DNA from 2 places in the Streptomyces sp. SS8 genome. Region 1 is predicted to be linked to the other one. Evidence: riboswitches for the same ligand, from Rfam matches in the RefSeq annotation. Region 1 holds a riboswitch; the other holds the start of a gene.
The links. Region 1 has a riboswitch for glycine ahead of gcvT (glycine cleavage system aminomethyltransferase GcvT). Riboswitches for the same ligand answer to the same signal wherever they lie in the genome.
Positions count from the first base shown of each region.

Region 1 (7,286 bases):
GCTGACCGGGGAAGACCGCGGAGTTGATCTTCTTGGCGTGCTCCTGCTTCGACAGGATCACCCCGCCGCGCGGACCGCCCAGCGTCTTGTGGGTCGTGGTGGTGACCACGTCCGCGTACGGCACCGGGTTGGGGTGGAGACCCGCGGCCACCAGACCGGCGAAGTGCGCCATGTCCACCATCAGCAGTGCGCCCACCTCGTCGGCGATGCGGCGGAAGGCGGCGAAGTCGAGCTGCCGGGGGTACGCCGACCAGCCGGCGATGATCAGCTTCGGGCGGCGCTCCCGCGCCAGCCGCTCGACCTCCTCCATGTCGACCAGGCCGGTGGCGGCGTCGACGTGGTAGGCGACCACGTCGTAGAGCTTGCCGGAGAAGTTGATCTTCATGCCGTGGGTCAGGTGGCCGCCGTGCGCCAGGTCCAGACCCAGGATGGTGTCGCCCGGCTGCAGCAGGGCGAACATCGCCGCGGCGTTGGCCGAGGCGCCCGAGTGCGGCTGGACGTTGGCGGCCTCGGCGCCGAAGAGGGCCTTCACCCGCTCACGGGCGATGTCCTCGATCACGTCGACGTGCTCGCAGCCGCCGTAGTAGCGGCGGCCGGGGTAGCCCTCGGCGTACTTGTTGGTGAGGACCGAGCCCTGGGCCTGGAGAGCTGCGACCGGGGCGAAGTTCTCCGAGGCGATCATCTCCAGGGTGCTCTGCTGGCGGCGCAGCTCGGCGTCGACGGCTGCGGCGACGTCGGGATCGACCTCGTGCAGGGAACTGTTCAGAAGCGACATCCGGGTCTTTCCGATCGTGGTGGGATGGCGGCGGACGGCGGATCCGGGCGCGGAAGGGGCGGACGGGCCGCCGCTCACTCGCCGGTGAAGGCGGCGTACTCGTCGGCGGACAGCAGGTCCGCCGGCTCGTCCGTCACCCGGACCTTGAACAGCCAACCGCCCTCGTAGGGGGCGGAGTTCACCAGCGCCGGGTCGTCCACCACGTCCTGGTTGACCTCGGTGACCTCACCGGTGACCGGCGCGTACAGGTCGCTGACCGACTTGGTCGACTCCAGCTCGCCGCAGGTCTCGCCCGCGGTGACCGTGTCGCCGACCTCAGGGAGCTGCACGAAGACGACGTCGCCGAGGGCGTTCGCCGCGTGCTCGGTGATGCCGATCGTCGAGACGCCGTCCTCGGCGGCCGACAGCCACTCGTGCTCCTTGCTGTAGCGCAGCTGCTGGGGGTTGCTCATGGCGTGATTCTCCTGATCAGGGGTGTGGTGTGAGAAACGGGTCTTGCCAGGTGGGACGGTGTCCCGGGCCGGTGGTGCGGCAAGCGGTCGGTCGGGCGGTACGGCTGGTGGGCGGTACGCGGTGGTACGGAGCGGCCGGGGCCGTCAGCGCTCGCGCCGGTAGAACGGCAGCGCGACGACCTCGTAGGGCTCATGCGTACCGCGGATGTCCACCGCCACACCCCCGGTGCCCGGGGCGGCGTGGGCGGCGTCCACGTACGCCATGGCGATCGGCCTGCCCAGCGTGGGGGAGGGGGCGCCGGAGGTGACCTCGCCGATCACCGAGCCGTCCGCGCCGACCACCGCGTACCCGGCGCGCGGCACCCGGCGGCCGGCGGCGACCAGGCCGACCAGCTTGCGCGGCGGGTTCTCGGCGGCCCGCGCGGCGGCGGCCTCCAGGGCGGCGCGGCCGGTGAAGTCGCCGGGCTTGTCGAACTTCACCACGCGGCCGAGCCCGGCGTCGAAGGGGGTGGTGGAGCGGGCCAGCTCGTGCCCGTACAGCGGCATGCCCGCCTCCAGCCGCAGCGTGTCGCGGCAGGACAGCCCGCACGGCACCAGGCCCTCGTCCGCCCCGGCCTCGGTCAGCGCCCGCCACAGGGTCTCGGCGTCGCCGGGGGCGACGAACAGCTCGAAACCGTCCTCGCCGGTGTAGCCGGTGCGGGCGATCAGCGCCTCCACGCCCGCCACCGTGCCGGGCAGCCCGGCGTAGTACTTCAGGCCGTCGAGGTCGGCGTCGGTGACCTTCGCCAGGACGGCGGCCGCCCGCGGCCCCTGGACGGCCAGGAGGGCGTAGGCGTCGCGGTCGTCGCGCACGGCGGCGCCGGTGAGGCCGGAGGCGCCGAGCCGCTCGGTGAGGGCGTCCAGCACCACCTGGGCGTTGGAGGCGTTGGCGACGACCAGGTACTCCTCGTCGCCCAGCCGGTAGACGATCAGGTCGTCGAGGATGCCGCCGGACTCGTCGCAGATCATGGTGTAGCGCGCCCGGCCCACGGAGACGGCGGACAGATGGCCGACCAGGGCGCGGTCCAGCAGCTCGCCGGCCTGCGGGCCGGTGACGGCGATCTCACCCATGTGGCTCAGGTCGAACAGGCCGGCGCGGGTGCGCACGGCGTTGTGCTCGTCGCGCTCGCTGCCGTAGCGCAGCGGCATGTCCCAGCCTGCGAAGTCCGTCATGGTCGCGCCCAGGGCGCGGTGCACGGCGTCGAGGGCGGTACGGCGGGGGGAATCACTCATGGTCGGCAGGCTCCCAGGCGAGGTGGCGATGTCGTACGAGGACGGCGGGAAGGACACGTCCTCCCCATCTGTCATCGGAACCTGAGAGGTTCGCCGCGAGTCCGCACGGGCGGGCCACGGCTTGCACCTTGGGTGGGACGGCTCCGCTCGGGGCCGCCCGCTTTTCAGATCTGCCTCGTCCACACGGTATCGGGGCCTGAGAGATTCAAGGGAGGACTTGCTCCTTCGGCGCCCCGGAAACCGTCGTTACCAGCGTTTTCCGGGAACTCTCCCGTGCGGACTCGATCGGCCGGTATGCAGTTGACCCGCTCATCATCGCACGCCCGGCGCGCACCGCCCCCGGGCGGGCGCGAAGCCGTGCGGCCGGGCCCGTGACGAGAGGGGTGACGTGACGGGTACGGCACCGTGACACACCTGATGAGCTGCCGTCTTGTCCACCGTCGTCCTTCTTGACACGCTCAGGGTGACGCCGCGAGCACGTGGCGCGAAAGCGGGGAGGGCGTATCCGGTGAGCAGCCTGGAGAGTGCTTGTACGGCACAGGGCGGAGCGCCGCCCCGGCGCAGGGCGGTGCCGGGGAAGGCGGCGCCCGCGGCGGTACCGGCAGCGGTGCCCGCGACGGTGCCGCGGAGAGCGGCGGGGGCCGGCGGACGCGATCTGCGCGGCACCGCGGCGGTGCGGATCCTGCGCTTCCCCGCGGGCGACCGGGTGGTCGTCTCAGGGCTGCCGGGCAGCGGCAAGTCCACCCTGATCCGCCGCGTGGTCGCCGAGGGCGACGCGGTGGTGCGGATCGACTCCCAGGACGTGCGGGAGCGCTGGGAGCGGCGGATGCCCGCCCGGCTGCCGTACGCCGTCTACCGTCCGCTGGTGAGGATCGCGCACTACCTCGCGCTGCGGCGGGCCCTGGCCTCGGGCGCCGGTGTGGTGGTGCACGACTGCGGGGCCCAGGGCTGGGTGCGCCGCTGGCTGGCCCGGGACGCGCGGCGGCGCGGGCGGGCCGTTCACCTGCTGCTGCTGGACGTGCCGCCCGAGGTGGCGCTGGCCGGGCAGGCGGAGCGGGGGCGCGGAGTGTCGGCGTACGCCTTCGCCCGGCACCGGCGGGCGGTGCGCCGGCTGGTGGCGGACGCGGAGGCCGGGCGACTGCCCAGGGGCTGCGTCGCGTCGGTGCTGCTGGACCGGGGAGCGGCGGGGGCACTGCGCGGGGTGGTGTTCGACTGACGTTCGCGCCCGACGCCCGCGACCGGCGTTCGCGTGCCCCGCGCCCCGCGCGCCCGTGAAAGCGTGCGCGGCCGGCGGAGGAGCACACCCGCCCGGTGCCGATAGGGTTTTCCCATGACCATCCCGCAGCAGTACGGACCGGGGCACGGCGGCGGCTGGCCCGGCAACGAGCTGGAGGAGACCCTCGCCGCCTCCCTCGGCGCCCCGGGAGCGGGCGCCCGGCTGCTGGAGGTGCTCGGCCGCAGCAGTCTGTGGGTGCCGCTGCCCGAGGGCGGCTCACCGGCCAGCCCCAACCTCGACCTGCCCACGATCCAGCTCGACGGGGCGCCCTATGTGCCCGTCTTCAGCTCCGAGCAGCAGTTCCGGCAGTGCGCCGGCTCGCATCTGCCCTTCGCCGTCGCGCCCGCGCGGGAGTTCGCCCGGGGTCTGCCGCCGCAGGTGGGCATCGCGGTCAACCCCGACGGCACCGTCGGCGTCCCCCTGCCACCCGAGGCCGTGGCCGAACTGTGCCGCGAGGGCGGGGCCGAGGGGATCCCGGGGACGGCGAGCGGCGCCCGGGTCCGGCTCTTCGAGCCCGACTGGCAGGAGGAGCCGGTGGACTTCCTGGCCGCCGCGGCCGGGGAGTTCGCGGTACTGCCGCAGGTGCGCACCGCACGCCGCGGCCTGGCCAGCGTCGAGGGCGACCCGCCCGCGCTCTTCGTCGGAGTGGAGCTGGACCTGCTGGACCCGCAGGCCCGTGCGGCGGCGCACGACGCGCTCGGCCGCGCGCTGGGCCGGGAGCCGGTGCGGTGGCCGGTGCAGATGGTGCTGCTGGACGCGGCCCAGGACCCGGTCGTGGACTGGATGCGCCAGTGCGTGCGGCCCTTCTACGACCGCCAGGGCCGGACGTACTGACCCCCGGGCCGCCCGGTGCCCCGCCCGGTGCCCCGCGCGGCACCCCGCGTGGCCGCGCCCGGGTGTCCGGCCCGCTCACCCCTGCCCGGAAACGGCCGAGTGGTCCGGGCCCTGTCGGGTGCGGACCGTAAGCTGGTTGGATGTCGGGACGGGACGCGCGCGCGGCCCGGTGAGCGAGGACGACGCGAGAAGGGGCGGCCCACGTGAGCGCGGGTGGAAGCGTTGAGCAGCTGCTGCGGCAGGTGGCGCCCGGGCGGTACGACACCTATGAAGCGCTGTTGGGTGCCCTCGCCTCCGGCCGGGTGTGGATGCTGCTCTGGCACGGCCAGACCGGCTCCCCCGACGCCCAGTACGGGAACATGGAGGTCGCCGGGCACGGCTACGCGCCCTGTGTGACCTCCGAGCACGAGCTGACGGCCTCCGGCTGGACCAGGGCCCACGAGGTGGTCGGCGGGCGCGACATCGCCGCCGCCCTCTTCCCCGACCGCTGGGGGCTGTGGCTCAACCCGCACGCGCCCGGCGGCGGCGTCGGCATCCCCTGGCTGGACCTGCGCCGGATCGCGGGCGGGCTGGAGAGGCTGCCGGCCGGGCCGCTGCGCATCGGCGAACCGACCGTGGACGTACCGCACTTCTACGCCCAGCTGGTGCACAACGCCCACCGCACGCCCGCCGTGCGCACCCTGCGCCGGGCCTGGGTGCAGCCCGCGCTGGGCGCGCCGCGGCTGGTGATCGGGCTCGACCTGTACGACTCCGCGCCGGAGGCGGTGGAGTCGGTGCACTCGATGATGCGGCAGTCGGTGGCCGCGGTGCCGGACGGACTGGCGGTGTCCACGGTGTCGATGTCGGACGAGTACGACCCGGTCGCCATGTGGCTGCGGGCCAACTCCCGTCCCTTCTTCGACCGTGACGCCCACGCCGCCGCCCCGGCGGCGGCTCCCGGACACGGCTACGGCTACCCCCGCCCCTACTGACACGGCCCCTCCGGTGCCGTCCCCGCCTCCTCGGCGGCCGGTGGTTTCGTCCGGTATCAATGCTTTGACCTGCACTGTCGCTGTTTCGGGCGCCAGGGTCTCAGGTCTATATCACCGACATGCGGACAGTTCACACCGATGGTTGGGCGCAGTACTGTTCGGGCGACCAGCAGTCAAACCGTCACCGACCCCTGAGGTGGAACATGCGAATAACCGGTTCCAGGGTCGTCCAGACGATCGCGGCGACCCTCGCGGTTGGTGTGATCGCCACTGGATGTGCCAGTGAACGAGGCGAGAAGGACGAAGGCAAGGGTGGGGAAACCTTCGTCTTCGGCGCCGCCGGAGACCCGGGCTCTCTGGACCCGGCGCTGGCCAGTGACGGTGAGACGTTCCGGGTCACCCGCCAGGCCTTCGAGGCGCTGATCGAGCACGAGCCGGGCGGCACCGAGCTGGTCGGCGGCCTGGCGAAGTCGTGGAAGCCCGACGAGAGCGGCACCGAGTGGACCTTCAACCTCCACGAGGGCGTGAAGTTCCACGACGGCGAGAAGCTCACCGCCGAGGCGGTGTGCAAGAACTACGACCACTGGTTCAACTGGACCGGTACGTACCAGGAGAGCGCGGTCTCCTACTACTGGCAGAAGATCTTCGGCGGCTTCGCGAAGAACGAGCACAAGGACACGCCCAAGGCCAACTACAAGGGCTGCGAGGCGAAGGACGAGCACACCGCCGTCATCAGCGTGCACGAGTCCACCGCCAACCTGCCCGGCGGCTTCTCGCTCCAGGCGCTGGCCATCCACTCCCCGAAGGCCATCGACGCCTACAAGAAGCAGGAGCTGAGCGGCGAGGGCGACGCCATCTCCTACCCCAAGTACAGCCAGGAGGCCGGCACCGTCGCGGGCACCGGCCCCTTCAAGATCGCCAAGTGGGACAAGGGCAACAAGGAAGTCACCCTCGAGCGGTTCGACGACTACTGGGGTGAGAAGGCCGGCGTCGAGAAGCTGGTCTTCCGCACCATCGCCGAGGAGTCCGCGCGCCGCCAGGCGCTGCAGGCCGGCAACATCCACGGCTACGACCTGGTCGCGCCCTCGGACGTGAAGACCCTGGAGAAGGAAGACTTCCAGGTCCCGGTCCGCGGCGTGTTCAACATCTTCTACATGGGCATGTCGCAGGAGGCGAACAAGGCCCTGAAGAAGAAGGACGTCCGCCAGGCGATCACCCACGCCATCGACCGCGAGAACGTCGTCAAGACGCAGCTGCCCGAGGGCGGCGTGGTGGCCACCCAGTTCATGCCGGACACCGTCGACGGCCACTCCGACAAGGTCGCCACCTACGAGTTCGACACGGACAAGGCCAAGGACCTGCTGAAGAAGGCCGGCGAGGAGAACCTCAAGGTCACCTTCTGCTACCCGACCGAGGTCACCCGCCCGTACATGCCCGCCCCGGCCGACATGTTCGAGCTGATGAAGGCCGACCTGGAGAAGGCCGGTGTCAAGGTCCAGCCCAAGCCCATGAAGTGGGCCCCGGACTACATCGACGCCACCGAGGCCGGCACCTGCGACCTGCACCTGCTGGGCTGGACCGGTGACTTCAACGACGCCTACAACTTCATCGGCACCTGGTTCGCCGGCTACGACAAGCAGTGGGGCTTCCGCGACGACAAGGTCTTCGACGCGGTGAAGAAGTCCAGCGCTGAGCCGGACGTCGCC
Region 1 covers NZ_JBSVCZ010000027.1:72,734-80,019, reverse strand. The annotation lists gene glyA (serine hydroxymethyltransferase) at 1-775, opposite strand, end outside; gene gcvH (glycine cleavage system protein GcvH) at 850-1,227, opposite strand; gene gcvT (glycine cleavage system aminomethyltransferase GcvT) at 1,372-2,499, opposite strand; glycine riboswitch at 2,674-2,783, opposite strand; gene ACW69E_RS23085 (AAA family ATPase) at 3,119-3,715, shown strand; gene ACW69E_RS23080 (enhanced serine sensitivity protein SseB) at 3,830-4,609, shown strand; gene ACW69E_RS23075 (enhanced serine sensitivity protein SseB C-terminal domain-containing protein) at 4,813-5,580, shown strand; gene ACW69E_RS23070 (ABC transporter substrate-binding protein) at 5,784-7,286, shown strand, end outside.

Region 2 (7,286 bases), on a different contig from region 1:
CCGAGGCGACGCCGTTCCTCCCGGCCTCCGGGCCCGGACGGGCCCGGTGCGCCCGGACCTCTCCCTGCCGCTCCACGTGCTGAACGGGATCACCGCGTCGGCGGGGCCGCCCCGCACCAGGCTGGCGGGCTGGCGCTTCCTGCTGCGGGACGCGCACGGCGTGGTGGGCGCAGCCGACGCGATGCTCACCGCGGACGGCTGGACGTTCTCGCACTTCTGCGAGGGGCCGTTCGTCGCCTCGGCCGAGACCGCCCTGCGCCGCGCCGAGACGGTACCGTCGGCGTACCAGCCGCGGCTGCTGTCGGTACCGGAGCTCTACATGCTGACGCTGTGGCTGCACGGCGACACGGAGTCCGACGCCGCCGACGGCTCACCCGCCCCGGCGGATCTGCTGGTGCCGCTGGCCCCCGCCCCGCCCGGGATCGCGGCGCACCGGCCGCACCGCGTCGACAGCCTGCTGCCGCTGCTGACCCGGCGGCTGGCGCCCCCGCCCCTGCTGGGCACGCTCGCCTGATCCGCGGCGGCACGGCCCGGTGACGGGCCCGGACAGCGACAGTGGTGCCCCGCGGCCGACCGCGGGGCACCACTGTCGTTTCCGGCTTCCCGGATACCGGTCGTCCACGGCTTCGATATCACCCGAACGGATGGTTCTGGCCCGGGCAACCGTCCTCAGGAGGGGTGCGTCGTCAGAACGTGGGGACAGCCGCGGCGAAATCCCTGCGGAATTCCGGCCGCGGGAGAACACTGGGGGGATCGACCAGGAGACACGGGGGCGGTCATGAACCACGCATCCAGCCGAAGCACCACCACATCGCAGCGAGAGAACTCCACCATGTGCCAGCACCAGCCGCCCTGCCCGTCAGCCGACTCCGCCGACCGGGAGGCCGCCCATCTCGTGGCACACCACCCGGAGCAGGGCTGGAGCCTGCTGTGCAACGGTGTCCTGCTCTTCGAGGACACCGGCGAGCTGCTGCCCGACGGGCAGGTCATCGCACCGCACCGGCCGCTCGGCACCGGACACGTCACCACCGCCGCCTGACGGCGGACGGCGCCGCAGGGGCGGCCCCCGCCGTGCGGCGGGGGCCGCCCCTGCGAACACCCGGCACCGGCCGGTCGAGGCTCAGCCGTCGTACTCGTCCACCGGGGGGCACGAGCAGACCAGGTTGCGGTCGCCGTAGGCTCCGTCGATGCGCCGCACCGGCGGCCAGTACTTGTCGGCCGCCGCGACACCGGCCGGGAACGCCGCCTCCTCGCGCCCGTAGGAGTGCTCCCACTCGCCGGCGAGCTGCGCGGCGGTGTGCGGGGCGTTGCGCAGCGGGTTGTCCTGCGCCTCCCACTCCCCCGAGGCGACCTTCTCGATCTCGGCCCGGATCGCGATCATCGCGTCGCAGAAGCGGTCCAGCTCCGCCAGGTCCTCGCTCTCGGTGGGCTCGATCATCAGCGTCCCCGCCACGGGGAAGGACATCGTCGGGGCGTGGAAACCGTAGTCGATCAGCCGCTTGGCCACGTCGTCGATGCTGACGCCGGTGGCCTTGGTCAGCGGGCGGACGTCGATGATGCACTCGTGCGCCACCAGGCCGCCCGGACCGGTGTAGAGCACCGGGTAGTGCGGCTCCAGCCGCTTGGCGACGTAGTTGGCTCCGAGTACGGCCACCTGGGTGGCGCGGCGCAGCCCCTCGGCGCCCATCAGACGCACGTACGCCCACGAGATGGGCAGGATGCCGGCCGAGCCCCAGGGCGCCGCCGAGATCGGCCCCACGCCCGTCTCGGGGCCGGCCGCGGGCTGGAGCGGGTGGTTGGGCAGGTAGGGCGCCAGGTGAGAGCGGACGGCCACCGGGCCGACGCCCGGGCCGCCGCCGCCGTGCGGGATGCAGAAGGTCTTGTGCAGGTTCAGGTGGGAGACGTCCGCGCCGAACTTCCCCGGCTTGGCCAGGCCCACCAGTGCGTTGAGGTTGGCCCCGTCCACGTAGACCTGTCCGCCCGCCTCGTGCACGGCCGCGCAGATGTCGGTGATGTGCTCCTCGAACACACCGTGGGTGGAGGGGTAGGTGACCATGAGCACCGCCAGCTCCTCGCGGTGCTTGTCGATCTTGGCCCGCAGGTCCTCGACGTCCACGTCGCCGTTCTCGCCGGTCCTGACGACGACGACCCTCATCCCGGCCATAACGGCGCTGGCGGCGTTGGTGCCGTGCGCGGAGGAGGGGATCAGACAGACGGTACGGCCCGTCTCGCCGTTCGCCCGGTGGTACGCCCGTACCGCCAGCAGGCCCGCCAGCTCACCCTGGGAGCCGGCGTTGGGCTGGATGGAGACCTTGTCGTAACCGGTGACCTCGGCCAGCCGCTCCTCCAGCTCTCGGATCAGCGTCAGGTACCCCTCGGCCTGCTCGGCGGGCGCGAAGGGGTGCAGTGCGCCGAACTCCGGCCAGGTGACCGGCTCCATCTCGGTGGTCGCGTTGAGCTTCATGGTGCACGAGCCCAGCGGGATCATGCCGCGGTCCAGCGCGTAGTCCCGGTCGGCCAGCCGGCGCAGGTAGCGCAGCATCGACGTCTCGGAGCGGTGCCGGTGGAAGACCGGATGGGTCAGGTACTCGTCGGTACGCAGCAGGGCGGCGGGCAGCACCTCGCCGGCGGCCTCGTCCAGCACCTCGGCGTCCGCGGCCCCGGACTCCACACCGAAGGCGCCCCACACCGCGGCGAGCTGCTCGCGTCCGGTGGTCTCGTCGCAGGCGATGCCGACATGGTCGGCGTCGGTCAGGCGCAGGTTGACCCCGGCCTCGCGGGCGGCGGCCACGACCTCGGCGGCCCGGCCGGGCACCCGCGCGGTGACGGTGTCGAAGAACGTGTCGTGGACGATCTCCACTCCGCCCTCGCGCAGCCCCTGGGCGAGGACGGCGGCGTAGCGGTGGGTGCGGCGGGCGATGGCGGCCAGCCCGTCGGGGCCGTGGTAGACGGCGTACATCCCGGCCATCACGGCGAGAAGCACCTGGGCGGTGCAGATGTTGCTGGTGGCCTTCTCCCGGCGGATGTGCTGCTCCCGGGTCTGCAGGGCCAGGCGGTAGGCCCTGGTGCCGTCGGCGTCCACCGAGACGCCCACCAGGCGGCCGGGCAGGTTGCGCGCGAACTTCTCCCGCACCGCCATGAACCCGGCATGCGGCCCGCCGAAGCCCATCGGCACGCCGAAGCGCTGGCTGGATCCCACCGCGATGTCGGCGCCCAGCTCGCCGGGGGAGGGCAGCAGGGTGAGGGCGAGGAGGTCGGCTGCGACGGTGACGACCGCGCCCAGTCCGTGCGCCTCCTCGATCACGGCGCGCAGGTCGCGCACGGCGCCGGAGGCGCCCGGGTACTGCAGCAGCACGCCGAAGACACCCCGCTCGGCGACCTCGGCGGGGATACCGCCGGACAGGTCGGCGACGACGACCTCCACCCCGGTGGGCTCGGCGCGGGTCTCGATCACGGCGATGGTCTGCGGCAGGCAGTCCGCGTCGACCAGGAAGACACCCTGCCTGACCCTGCCGGCCCGCCGGGACAGCGCCATGGCCTCGGCAGCCGCGGTGCCCTCGTCCAGCAGCGAGGCCCCCGAGGTCGGCAGCCCGGTCAGGTCCGCGACCACGGTCTGGAAGTTCAGCAGCGCCTCCAGGCGCCCCTGCGAGATCTCCGGCTGGTACGGGGTGTAGGCCGTGTACCAGGCGGGGTTCTCCATGACGTTGCGCAGGATGACCGGCGGAGTGAAGGTGCCGTGGTAGCCCAGGCCGATCATGGAGTCCAGCACCTGGTTGCGCCCCGCCAGGGAGCGCAGCTCCGCCAGGACCTCCGCCTCGCTGCGGGCCGCGGGCAGGTCCAGCGCCTCGGTACTCCTGATCACCTCCGGTACGGCGGCGGCCGCCAGCTCGTCCAGCGATCCGTAGCCGACCTGGGCGAGCATCTTGGCCCGCTCACCGGCGTCGGGGCCGATGTGGCGCTCCTCGAAGGGAGTGCCCCGCTCCAGCTCCGCGAGGGAGATGGTGTGAGGAGTGCGGTCTGCTGTCATCTGGAGGCCTCCTGGTCTGCGCGACCTGCGAGGGGCACCGCGGCGCGGGTGCCCCGACGGCCTCCCCCTCTGTCATCGCGACCTGAGAGCTTCACCGGTCCGCGCGCGGCCCGGTTTTCACCGTCGGTGAGGAGGGGCTGCGGCGTCGTCCGTCGTGGCCCGCCCTGCTTTCCAGAGTGACCTCACCCGCGCGGTACGTGAGCCTGAGAGATTCCGGGGAGGATTTGCTCCTTCGGCGCCCCCGGCACTGTCGCCGGAGGACTCTCCCGCTCGGGGTCAACAGCCACTTCAGAGCCTACCAGCGCCCGCCGGCACCGACCCGGCGGCGGTTCCCGCCCGCCTCCCCGAGTGGCCGATGCGCCGAATATGCCGTTTCGTTGTTTGTGGCGACTGTTCGCGAGCAGGCGCCTTCTCGTGCGAGGAGTTGGAGGGACCACCGTGCAGACCGACATCGACCCGCGGGATCTGATAGGCCTCAAGGCGTTCGACAGCACCGGACAGAAGATAGGGACCGTGGACGAGGTGTACCTCGACGACGCCACCGGCGTCCCCGAGTGGGCGGCCGTGCGCACCGGGTTCTTCAGCCGCGACGCCTTCGTCCCGCTGGAACCCAGCGAGGTGGCGGACGGGGCGCTGAAGGTGCCCTTCGAGCGTTCCCTGGTAAAGGAGGCGCCGGACTTCGGCGTGGGCCGCCACCTCTCCCCCGAGCAGGAACTGCAGCTCTACCGCCACTACGGGCTGGGGGCGCCCGGCGCCCGCACACCCGCCTCCGACGAGGACATGACATTCGGGCGGATCGCGGGCTCCGAGGCCTGACCACCCCACGGCGGCAGCGGCTCGGAGGGCTCCAGCTCCGGGTCGTCCACCGCGAAGGTGCGCACCCGGCCCGGCGGCGACCCGGGCTGCTCGAACCGCACCGTGACCCGCCCCAGACCACTGCCCTGCACCCAGCCCGGCCCGTACCGCGCATGCCGTATGTCCAGGCCGGGCAGCCAGTGCCTTACCTCCCGCGTCTCCCTCCCGGCCGCCGGTCCGCCCGCCGCCTCAGGCGGAGCGGGGCTCGGCGGCCGGTCCGCACCGGGGAGCCCCGCGGCCCGGGCGCCGGCCTGGGCGAACAGGTCCTCCTGGGTGAAGTCGGCCAGCCCGCTCACCCCGACTCCCAGCAGTCTCACCCCGGCGGTGGTGTCCACGCCCTCGACGAGCCGGGCGGCGGCCTCCCTCACCACAGCCGGGTCGTCGGTCGGGCCGCGCAGCGTCTCGGAGCGGGTGAGCGTGGAGAAGTCGTAGCTGCGGATCTTGACCACCACCGTGCGTCCGCTGCGCCCCGCCGCCCGCAGCCGTGCGACACAGCGGTCGGCGAGCCGTGCGATCTCGGCCTGAATCCTGGCGCGGTCGGTGAGGTCGGTGTCGAAGGTGTCCTCGACCGAGACCGACTTGGCGTCGCGCTCGGCGACCACCGGCCGTTCGTCGATCCCCCGCGCCATCTCGTACAGCGCTCCGCCGTGCGCCCGGCCCAGCAGGCGGACCAGCTCCGCCTCTCCCGCCTCGGCGATCTCGCCGACGGTGGCTATCCCCGCCCGGCGCAGGGTCTGGGCGGTGGCGGGCCCGACACCGGGCAGTGTGCGCACCGGCATCGGCGCCAGCAGTTCCCGCTCGGTGCCCGGCGGGATCACCACCAGCCCGTCGGGTTTGGCCTGTTCCGAGGCGATCTTGGCGAGCATCTTGGACCCGGCCAGCCCCACCGAGCCGCTGAGCCCGGTGGCGGCACGGATGTCCCGGCGCAGCCGTTCGCCCACGGCACGGGCGGCGTCGGCGGACCAGCGCCCCGCCTCTCCCGCCGCCCCGCCCGCCTGGAGGTCCACGAACGCCTCGTCCAGACTGAGCGGCTCCACCAGCGGCGACAGCTCGCGCAGCAGTCCCATCACCACCTCGCTGACCCGGCGGTAGAGCCCGAAACGGGGAGTGAGGTAAGCGGCGTTCGGGCACAGCCGGCGGGCCTGTGCCATCGGCATCGCCGAGTGCACCCCGAAGACCCGGGCCTCGTAGGAGGCGGTGGCGACCACCCCCCGCGGCCCGAGACCACCGACGATCACGGGCTTCTCACGCAGGCTGGGCTTGGCCGCCTGCTCCACGGCGGCGTAGAAGGCGTCCATGTCCAGATGCAGGACCGTCGGTGTCCCTCTCACACCCTTGATACTGCCCTACGTCACCGACAGGGACGGCCGCGTCGTCCGCCTGCCCCGCCCCGCCGGGCGGTACCGGTGGTCCGGCCGTCGCGCCGGGTCATCCCGCCCGGTTGCGGCGGCGCGCCAGTTCGTCGGCCGGGTTGTCCCCGACGACGGTCTCCCCGGTGTCGACCCGCTCGGCGTGCAGCCGGGACAGGGCGGCCTCGACGTCCCGCCACACCACGCCGACCGCGATCCCGAAGACCCCCTGACCGCCCTGGAGGAGGTCGACGACCTCGTCGGGCGATGAGCACTCGTAGACCGTCGCGCCGTCGCTCATGAGCGTCATCCGCTCCAGGTCCCCGATCCCGCGCGAGCGCAGGTGCCTCACGGCGGTACGGATGTTCTGCAACGACACCCCGGCGTCCAGAAGCCGCTTGACGATCTTCAGTACGACCACGTCGCGGAAGCTGTAGAGCCGCTGGGTGCCCGAGCCGTACGCCGGGCGGACACTGGGCTCGACCAGACCGGTACGGGCCCAGTAGTCCAGCTGCCGGTAGGTGATGCCCGCGGCCGCGCAGGCCGTCGGCCCGCGGTAGCCGACCAGCTCGGGCCCTGCGCCCTGTGCGGTGGGGGCGGACCGGGCAGTGGGCCGTATGGAGGATCCGCGCAACGGATACGGATCGCCCGCCGCCCTGCTGTCGCCGGTGCTTCCCACGCCGACCCTCCGTCCTTCACGTCCCGCGGATATGCCCGGGACCTGCCCAATCGACGGTAGGCAGTCACTCGGGGTGCGTCAACGATCGCCACACTCGGCACGCCGAGTGATAATCACCCAGGGAGTGGTTTCGCGTGTCCCCATCGCGGGAATGGGTGCCGGAATGGTCTGATGTGGGCGGCGCTCACTGGTTGCTGGTACCGAAGTCCTCCGGGGAAATCTGGTCGAGGAACTCGCGGAACTTCTCCACCTCGTCCTCCTGCTCGTCCGGGATCGCGATCCCGGCGTCGTCCAGCACACCGTCGCTGCCGTAGATCGGCGTCCCGGTGCGCAGGGCCAGCGCTATGGCGTCGGACGGGCGGGCGCTCACCTCCAC
Region 2 covers NZ_JBSVCZ010000031.1:45,536-52,821, forward strand. The annotation lists gene ACW69E_RS24430 (hypothetical protein) at 1-514, shown strand, start outside; gene ACW69E_RS24435 (DUF5999 family protein) at 833-1,039, shown strand; gene gcvP (aminomethyl-transferring glycine dehydrogenase) at 1,121-4,027, opposite strand; glycine riboswitch at 4,209-4,306, opposite strand; gene ACW69E_RS24445 (PRC-barrel domain-containing protein) at 4,466-4,843, shown strand; gene ACW69E_RS24450 (DNA polymerase IV) at 4,759-6,213, opposite strand; gene ACW69E_RS24455 (MerR family transcriptional regulator) at 6,311-6,910, opposite strand; gene ACW69E_RS24460 (bifunctional nuclease family protein) at 7,095-7,286, opposite strand, start outside.
Region 2: linked by a shared signal. The riboswitch ahead of gcvP (aminomethyl-transferring glycine dehydrogenase) and the one ahead of gcvT (glycine cleavage system aminomethyltransferase GcvT) in region 1 are both predicted to bind glycine.